4 regions of the Desulfosporomusa polytropa genome follow, and region 1 is predicted to be linked to each of the others. Evidence: riboswitches for the same ligand, from Rfam matches in the RefSeq annotation. Region 1 holds a riboswitch; each other region holds the start of a gene.
What was found. Region 1 has a riboswitch for lysine ahead of ACZ449_RS21370 (DUF441 domain-containing protein). Riboswitches for the same ligand answer to the same signal wherever they lie in the genome.
Positions count from the first base shown of each region.

Region 2: it holds a riboswitch for lysine, as region 1 does, so the genes downstream of both, ACZ449_RS25655 (ABC transporter substrate-binding protein) here and ACZ449_RS21370 (DUF441 domain-containing protein) in region 1, are expected to answer to the same signal.
Region 3: it holds a riboswitch for lysine, as region 1 does, so the genes downstream of both, dapB (4-hydroxy-tetrahydrodipicolinate reductase) here and ACZ449_RS21370 (DUF441 domain-containing protein) in region 1, are expected to answer to the same signal.
Region 4: it holds a riboswitch for lysine, as region 1 does, so the genes downstream of both, ACZ449_RS13315 (diaminopimelate decarboxylase family protein) here and ACZ449_RS21370 (DUF441 domain-containing protein) in region 1, are expected to answer to the same signal.

Region 1 is NZ_AP042400.1:4,186,133-4,188,337, reverse strand. It holds gene ACZ449_RS21375 (phosphoglycerate dehydrogenase) at 1-826, shown strand, start outside; lysine riboswitch at 887-1,051, shown strand; gene ACZ449_RS21370 (DUF441 domain-containing protein) at 1,211-1,666, shown strand; gene ACZ449_RS21365 (aldose epimerase family protein) at 1,896-2,205, shown strand, end outside.
Region 2 is NZ_AP042400.1:5,083,675-5,085,879, forward strand. It holds gene ACZ449_RS25650 (alpha/beta fold hydrolase) at 1-650, opposite strand, end outside; lysine riboswitch at 923-1,088, shown strand; gene ACZ449_RS25655 (ABC transporter substrate-binding protein) at 1,191-2,205, shown strand, end outside.
Region 3 is NZ_AP042400.1:910,015-912,219, forward strand. It holds gene ACZ449_RS06080 (general stress protein) at 1-543, shown strand, start outside; lysine riboswitch at 661-831, shown strand; gene dapB (4-hydroxy-tetrahydrodipicolinate reductase) at 951-1,745, shown strand; gene ACZ449_RS06090 (aspartate-semialdehyde dehydrogenase) at 1,819-2,205, shown strand, end outside.
Region 4 is NZ_AP042400.1:2,437,364-2,439,568, reverse strand. It holds tRNA gene ACZ449_RS13325 (tRNA-His) at 4-79, shown strand; gene ACZ449_RS13320 (hypothetical protein) at 318-521, shown strand; lysine riboswitch at 689-862, shown strand; gene ACZ449_RS13315 (diaminopimelate decarboxylase family protein) at 961-2,205, shown strand, end outside.

The DNA of each region.
Region 1 (2,205 bases):
TGCCAGAGACATCATCCAGCAGGATATTAGGCATAGGCTTGACGCAATTTTGGTTTATTCCAGTTCAGATGAAATTAGCCACGAGGTTTTCAAACACTGCCGAAATTTAAAAGTGGTATCCCGGCATGGTGTGGGTATCGAGAATATTGATGTCCTGGCCGCTCAACAAGCAGGCGTGGAAATTAAAACAACTGCCAAAATGCCTGGATATGAGACAGTTGCAGATTTAACCTTTGCGTTGATGCTGTCTTTGGCAAGGAAGGTGCCGCAGATTGACTCTACATTACGAAAAAACAGCTGGTATCGCCCTGTTAGCAGCGATGTTTGGGGAAAAACGCTTGGGATAGTTGGATTAGGACGTATTGGAAAAGCGGTTGCTAAACGGGCTAAAGGCTTTGATATGAAAATTTTGGTTTCCACGCGCCACCCTGATGCTGCCTTTGTTGCCGCAAACGGGATAACTTTGTGCTCAAGGGAGGAACTGTTGACCGCAGCTGATTTTGTCAGCTTGCATTGTATGTTACATCAAGAAACCAAGCATATGATTGGTGCCTCGGAGTTTGCCCTGATGAAACCAAGCGCATATTTGATTAACACGGCCAGAGCAGGTCTGGTAAACCAAGGTGAGCTACTTACCGCGCTGAAAAGCAAAACAATCGCCGGTGCAGCTATTGATGTATTCGAAAACGAACCGGCAGTGAATGATCCCATCATCGCGGAAGGCTTGGATAATGTTGTGGCAACCACGCATGTTGGCTCATATACGGTGGACTCTCTGAAGCGGATGGACTTTCTGGTGGCAGAAAATATTGTAGAGGCAGTATGATAACTAGTAGATGAATTGCAATAATGTATTGAAAGCGGGGATTTAACAACTTGATAAAATTGGTATGGTAGAGGCGCGAGACGCAATAGTACTACAGGGAGCTGGCTGCGATGAACTGTCAGGAAAGGGCGGATTGCCGAAGTGCTGGGATTGCTAATTCCCGGCATTGGGGCCGTATTCAACAGGTACGGCACTGTCATCTTCGGATGGTGAGCTATCGCACGAGGGTAAGACTCCTCTTCACTATGCCGGCAGCCTCTAACGTATAGGGTGGCTGCCTTTTTTCTATTAGTTTGTCAGAAGGTAGGATTACATTTCTGACAAAAAATTGACAAAGACTTAGCTTGCGATAGTAGAATCCCAACTAATTTAGGAGGTGAAAGTATGAACTGGGATAATATGCCGCTATTAGTCATTCTGGTACTGTCGGTTATTGGAAACAACAATTCCGTGGCCTTGGCCGTTTTGGCGCTGTTGTTAATAAAATTAATGGGTTTCTCATCCTGGTTTCCTAGTATTGAAAACTATGGACTAAATATTGGTATTACCATTTTGACAATGGCAGTGCTAACGCCTTTGGCACAGGGGCGAATTTCCATAGGAGAAATGCTAGTTGCCTTCAAAACGCAGGCTGGTGTGATTGCCATAATTGTTGGGTTAATTGTATCTTGGGTGGCAACGCAAGGCATGTATTTTTTGAAGGCGTCGCCTGAAACTACGACTGCTTTGATTATAGGTACAATCGGCGGTGTTTGTTTTTTGCACGGTCTGGCAATTGGGCCGCTTATTGCCGGCGGCGTAGTAGCCATGATATTAAATTTATTGAATTTGTTAAAATGAATTACTCCCAAACAAATCACAAAAAATTCTAAAAAAACCACATATTCCATTTTTTCTCAACATTGTATACTAAAGGTATCCTACGGAGAGCTCGTTTATTATCTATTTCAGTCAAAATCATAAGTATATTACTAATAGCAGGAGGTGAAAGCAAGGCCATATATCATCTATTAACGCAATTTTCTGTTCTCTGTTTGGATAATTTGTATTGATTATAAGGAGACTACTAATGAAAAAATTCTTAATTCTTGCAATCATGGGAATGCTTGTATTCTCTACGGCTGTCGTTGGCGCTAAAGCCAATGGTGATTACATCGACATCCAACGAGAAGCTTTCCAAAAAGAGGTTAACGGTAAGCAAGTTGATTTGTTCACACTGACAAACAAAAACGGTGTAGTCGCAAAAATCACCAACTATGGCGGAAAGATTGTACAACTTTTAGTGCCTGATAAAAATGGACGACTCGGCGATGTAGTGCTTGGTTACGAGACTCTTGATCAGACCATCAATGGACAAGCTTCGATGGGGTGTACCATCG
Region 2 (2,205 bases), 900 kb from region 1:
AGAATTAAAGTTGGAACATATATTTCCTCAAGATCCAAAAATAGTTCTTCGTCTATCCAAGAGGCTGCAACTGCTGCGGTGGACCAACCTGCCGCTTGCAGTCCCATTTGAAAGAACCAATTTGAGAAAGCTTGAGATACATGCTGAAAGAAAAACGTATCGCCAAAATTTCGCAACATTTCGGGACGGTCATTATTTGTTCCCTGGATGATTTTAATTACATCCTCTTTTTTTAGCCCATGTGGAAAATAAGGACGCTGAATCAGACTGGGAGCTGCTGCTGCAAAAAGGGCAAGCTTAGATACCCCGTATCCCTTGTGACGGGCCATATAGCGAACAGCGACCGCTCCCCCCGTAGAATGGCCTCCGAGGGTGAAATCATGAAGTCCGAGTTCTTCGACTACACTGCGAATATCATCTGCCGACGTATCGTAGTCGTAGCCTGCCCAAGGCTTGTCGGAATTACCGAAACCTCGCGCATCAATTCCTATGCAGCGATATCCCCGCTTAGGCAGTTGATCAAACTGATACTCAAACATTTTATGGTTTGCCGGCCAACCGTGTATAAATACGATTGTTTTACAGCCCGCAGGATTAAGGTCTTCCACGTATATCTTTACGTCTGGTTCGACTTTAATATATACCCCCACCAAAAGCCCTCCTTTGAAAGAATATTTACATAATATATACTATATTATGCACTCGCTACTAACAGTGTGATAGCCTAGTGTGGGCTGTATCATTCATTTAGAAATAGATAAATCCAACAGATGCTATTTTTTTAGAGGACTTATACAGCATTTCCGCCAACTGGCATTGAAAATTGTGGCAGTAAAAGATCGACATTTCGACAAAAAATCTTGACGAACTAATTGCGAAAGTCTAGAATAGAGCTAATAAAGAAAAATATTCCTTTAATCAGATTGTTTATAGAGGCGCAGCCAACATTAGTACCTGTTTGATGAGGCATCAACGAAGGCAGGGAAAGGGTTAGTTGCCGAAGTAAGAAAAACGGCGGTTTTTTTTACTGGGTCTGCATTGAATAAGTGCAGGACTGTCACCAACGTTGGTGGAGAGCTATCTCATCTGGGCCGAGACATGGACTATTATTTTTCATGTTATTGAAGACACCTGGCAGAGAAATCACCAAGTGTCTTTTTTATTTTTATTATATTTTTAGGGGGGAATTTATGAAAACGTGGGTAAAGGTTTTAGGTGGATTTATGGTTGCAGTTTCCATGGTTGCTATTGCAGGTTGTGGCGGGTCGGCGACTCAGGGTAAAAAAGCGGCGCTGACGGTTGCGATGGTTAATCCTCTGTCAGGAGATAATGCGACATATGGTCAAAGCCATAAAAATGGTTTCGAATTGGCTCGTGAAGAAATCAATAAGGCTGGCGGGGTTAAAGGCCAGTCGATTGAAGCGGTCTTTCACGATGATGCAGGTGATCCCAAACAGGCTGCCGCAGGAGCGCAAAAATTTGCCGATCAAAAAAATGTAGTAGCGTTAGTCGGGTCTTGCCTTAGCTCGAATACTCTTGCCATGGTTCCGATAACCGACAAGGCAAAACTGACTCATTCTGTGGTGTCTTCAAGCACGCCCAAGCTTTCGGGAATCAGCCCTTATTTTTTTCGTATGGCTGTGCAGGATGCCAAAGTAGGAGTTTTAATGGGTGATTTACTGGGGCAAAAATTAGGAGCTAAACGGGTTGCGATCCTCTATCCTAATAACGATTTTGGCAAAGGTCTTATGACCGTTCTTGAAAAACAGCTTAACCAATATCAGGTTACAATTGTTTCTAACCAAGCTTATTTGGCAACAGATAAGGATTTTTCCGCTCTGCTGACCGAAATAAAAAATAAAGGCATTGATGCACTCGCAGTTTGTGGTACTTATACAGATGGTGGCTTGATTGTCAAACAGGCGACTGAATTGGGTCTGACTGTTCCTATTGTAAGCGGCCCTGGTTTATATAGTCCCAAATTTATTGAAATTGCGGGGAAGGCTGCCGAACGCTCTATATCATTAGGCGCATTTGTTTCTACCAACCCTGACCCAGCTGTACAGGCTTTTGTTAAAAAGTATAAAGAGAAATATAATGTAGAACCAGACACCTTTGCTGCTCTAGGCTATGATCAAATGTATGTTCTTGCCAAGGCGATGGAGAAGGCTGGTGAAAAAGGAACTATCACCAGAGAAGGTGTCC
Region 3 (2,205 bases), 2.4 Mb from region 1:
ACACAAACTACGAGTTCTGCGGCGCAAACTAAGTCACCTGGAATGCAGGCAGGTACTACGGGAGTTAAAAGCGTAATTGGTGTATTTAATTCTCGTGATAATGCTGAGCAGGCAGTAAATGCGCTTAGAACGAAAGGCTTTACAACCGAAGAAATAAATATTGTTTCCAAAAACAAAAATCAGCAAGGCCAAGATACTGAATATGTTGAAGATGATATTACCGATGGTGCCCTAGCAGGTGGCACGTTAGGCGGTATTGGCGGTTTGCTTTTGGGAGCAGGTGCTTTAGCCATTCCTGGTGTAGGACCAGTACTAGCCGCTGGGCCAATTGCTGCCGCTTTGAGTGGGGCGGTAGCAGGCGGTATTACGGGTGGGCTTATTGATTGGGGCATTCCGGCTGAAGTAGGAAGACGCTATGAACAAGAGGTAGCACAAGGTGGAATTCTGGCAATAATCCGCTCTGATGCCGCGAAAGCGAATCAAGCAGCTCAGATCCTGCGTCAAAACGGGGCAAGAGACGTAGAAACTCATGCATTAACCTAAACATAGTTTTCACTGGAATGTCGTGGATGAATAAATAAACAGCTTTTAATATTTATTGACAATGATGGAACCTTTGGTATAGAATGTGTATAAAATGAATAAGCAACATCCTGTAAAGGATGAAGTAGAGGTGCGGGAGTCAAAAGTACTTTCAGTGAGAGTGGAATCGATGAGCTGAAAGAAAAGGGGCGACCGCCGAAGTAAGAAAGAATGCCGAATCTTCTTACTGGTCTTACATCAAATAGATTTAAGACTGTCACCATTACTTGGTGGAGTGCTATCTCATCTGGTCAGGGACGATATATATACACATATATTTTCCTAAGGTCAGAAAAATGCTGTTTTGGCAGCTGGTGAGAAATGCGCTCACCAGCTGCTTTTCTTATTAAACAGGAGGTGGATAGCGCTTGATTAGAGTGATGGTATGTGGCGCTTATGGCAAAATGGGACGGGAAGTATTGCGAGCAGTTCATAAGGACCCGCATTTAAGCGTAGTCGGAGCAGTAGATATAAATTCCGACTTTGCCGATGTAGGCGATATTATCGGCGCAGGAAAAACAGGAGTAACGGTTGGCAATGACTTAGTTACTGTTGTCAATGAAACTAAACCACAAGTTATGGTTGATTTCACTAATCCGCAATCAGTTTTAAGCAACATTAAAATTGCCATTAAAAATGGCGTCTGCCCAGTTGTGGGTACAACCGGATTAACGGAAACTGATATTGAGGATATTCGTGAGCTATGTGCAGCTTCCAAGGTTAATGCAATTATTTCACCTAATTTTTCCATAGGTGCTATTCTTATGATGAAACTTTCCCAAGAGGCCGCCAAGTATTTGCCGCATGTTGAAATTATCGAGATGCATCATGATCAAAAGCTGGATGCCCCATCTGGCACAGGTCTTAGAACCGCTGAATTAATTGCCAGTGTACGGGGAACAATGCAGCAAGGCCATCCAGATGAGAAAGAAAAACTGACTGGTGCTCGTGGCGGTGATTTGTCAGGTATTCGATTGCACAGTGTTCGACTGCCTGGCTATGTAGCTCACCAGGAAGTGATTTTCGGTGGATTAGGCCAAACCCTAACGATTCGCCATGACTCAATATCCAGAGAATCGTTTATGCCGGGAGTAGTACTGGCTTGTAAAAAAGTGCTAACTGTTGATGGGCTGATTTTTGGTCTTGAACATATAATGGGCTAAACGTTGCAAAGAACGAAGCCAACTTCAAATATATGAGCATATTTATGATTATAGAATGGGGGACTAATTTACAATGAAAAAGTATAATGTAGCAATTTTAGGGGCAACTGGAGCAGTTGGCCAAGAATTTTTAAAACTTATTGAAGAGCGCAACTTTCCGTTTAACCAATTGAAATTGTTAGCGTCTGAACGGTCTGCAGGTAAAACTATCGAATTTATGGGTAAAGACTACATTGTTGAGGAGGCGACACCCGATTCATTTAGTGATGTGCAAATTGCCTTATTTGCAGGCGGCTCAATTAGTAAAACCTTAGCACCCGAGGCTGCTAAACGCGGGGCGGTTGTCATTGATAATTCAAGTGCCTTCCGCATGGACCCGAATGTACCTTTGGTCGTGCCAGAAGTTAACCCAGAGGCCATAAAAAATCATCAAGGGATTATTGCTAACCCTAACTGTTCG
Region 4 (2,205 bases), 1.7 Mb from region 1:
ATGGTGGCTGTGGTGAAGTGGTTAACACGCCGGATTGTGGCTCCGGTACTCGAGGGTTCGAGACCCTCCAGTCACCCCAATTTTATAGCTATTTAAAACATGTAGGGCAGAAATCTATCTAACTTGATAGGATTCTGCCCTTGTTTTTCAAAAAAAGCATTATTATTAAAGAAGTTTACAGGTGCAGGCAGGCCATGTATTGACAACGCTCGCTATCTGCGTAGCTTTACGCGTTGATAGGTGTGATGTTGGTCACTGCAGATTAATGGCGCATTCTCTATACTTAAAGCTAACAAAGAGACAAAGGAGTTGGCGCTATGCAACTTTGGCAATGGTTTTGCAATCTGGGGAGAAAAAAGGCCAAGCAAGAGGTTGTTTTTTGGCGTAAACGGCAAAGGGGTAAAATCGAACCAGTGTCAGGTGTTGAGGTTTGTACTCGTTTATGTGGTCAAGCTGGTTGCCAGTGCGGTGGAACTATGCGCGGGTTATACTGTGTGTGGTCATATTATCGTGATAAATAAATTATAACAGTGGAAGGAAATTAATGATATATGCAGAAATAATTCGTATGAGTTGTTAATAGACAACTCCGCTATTTGGTGGAAAAGGCCGAAGTGGTAAGATTTCACCCTCGATATATTGACACTGCCTAGGGTAGACTGATATTATAGACATAATCGAAATATATTTTTCCGATAGAGGCGCGGCAGAGCAAGAGTAAGTATGAAGAGTTGGCAGCGATGACCATACTGAAAGGGGCTGACCGCCGAAGTGAAGGTTTTTGCCAAAAACTTTTTGCTGGTCTTGCATTTAATAAATGCAAGACTGTCACCTGTGGTTATGGTGGAGAGCTATCTTGCAGCTGATGAGAGTATTCTCTTGTCTTTAAGCAGTTTGCGGGAGTTAGCGCAAACTGCTTTTTACATTAAAAATAGTTAATAATAAAGGTAGGCGAAACAATTGGCTGAAAAAAAATTACCATTTACAAAAGAGCAAGTAGCAGAAGTGATTACGCAGTATCCAACACCGTTTCATATTTATGATGAGGCAGCCATTAGGCAGAATGTCCGTAAACTAACAAAAGCTTTTTCTTGGGCACCGGAGTTTAAAGAATATTTTGCTGTAAAGGCTGCTCCGAATCCGTATATTTTGAAAATATTGCGGGAAGAAGGTCTCGGAGCTGACTGCAGCTCACTGCCAGAACTTATTTTAGCAGAAAAAACAGGTATGTTCGGTGAAGAGATCATCTTGACATCGAATGATACTCCGGCTGTCGAATTCAAAAAGGCGCGTGAATTAGGGGCGATCATTAATCTGGATGACATTAGTCATATTGACTATTTAGATAAGCATGCTGGAATTCCAGAGATGATTTGCTTCCGCTATAATCCAGGTCCGCTCAGGGAAGGCGGCAACTCCATTATCGGTAATCCGGAAGATTCTAAATATGGTTTAACGCGTAAACAGCTTTTGGATGGCTACCGGACTATGCAGGCAAGAGGCGTAAAGCGGTTTGGTATTCATACTATGGTCATTTCTAATGAACTTGATCCTAATTATTTCATTGAAACTGCCAATATGATGTTTGACCTCATTATCGAGATTTACCAGACACTGGATATTAAAATTGAGTTTGTTAATTTTGGCGGCGGCATTGGCATTCCCTACCGTCCTGAACAGGAGCCGGTTGATCTCAATGTGATCAGTCAAGGTATTAAGAAGGCATATGAGGCTAAAATTGCGGCCAATGGTCTGGCGCCGCTAAAGATTGCTATGGAGTGCGGTCGGATGATTACCGGGCCTTATGGGTATCTGGTATCGACAGTGTTGCATAAAAAAGAGATCTACAAAAACTATGTAGGCCTAGACTCTTGTATGGCTAACTTAATGCGTCCAGCTTTATATGGTGCTTATCATCATATTACAGTTCTGGGTAAAGAAGAATGGCCATTAGGCTATATCTATGATGTTGCTGGTTCCTTGTGTGAGAATAATGATAAATTTGCTATCAACCGTAAATTGCCGATGATTGATATTGGCGATGTAGTGGTTATTCATGATGCGGGAGCTCATGGTCATGCAATGGGATTTAACTACAATGGTAAGTTGCGGTCAGCGGAATTAATGCTGAAGCCGGATGGAAGTGTCGAACTTATCCGTCGGGCGGAAACAATGGAAGATTACTTTGCTACATTGGATTTTTTG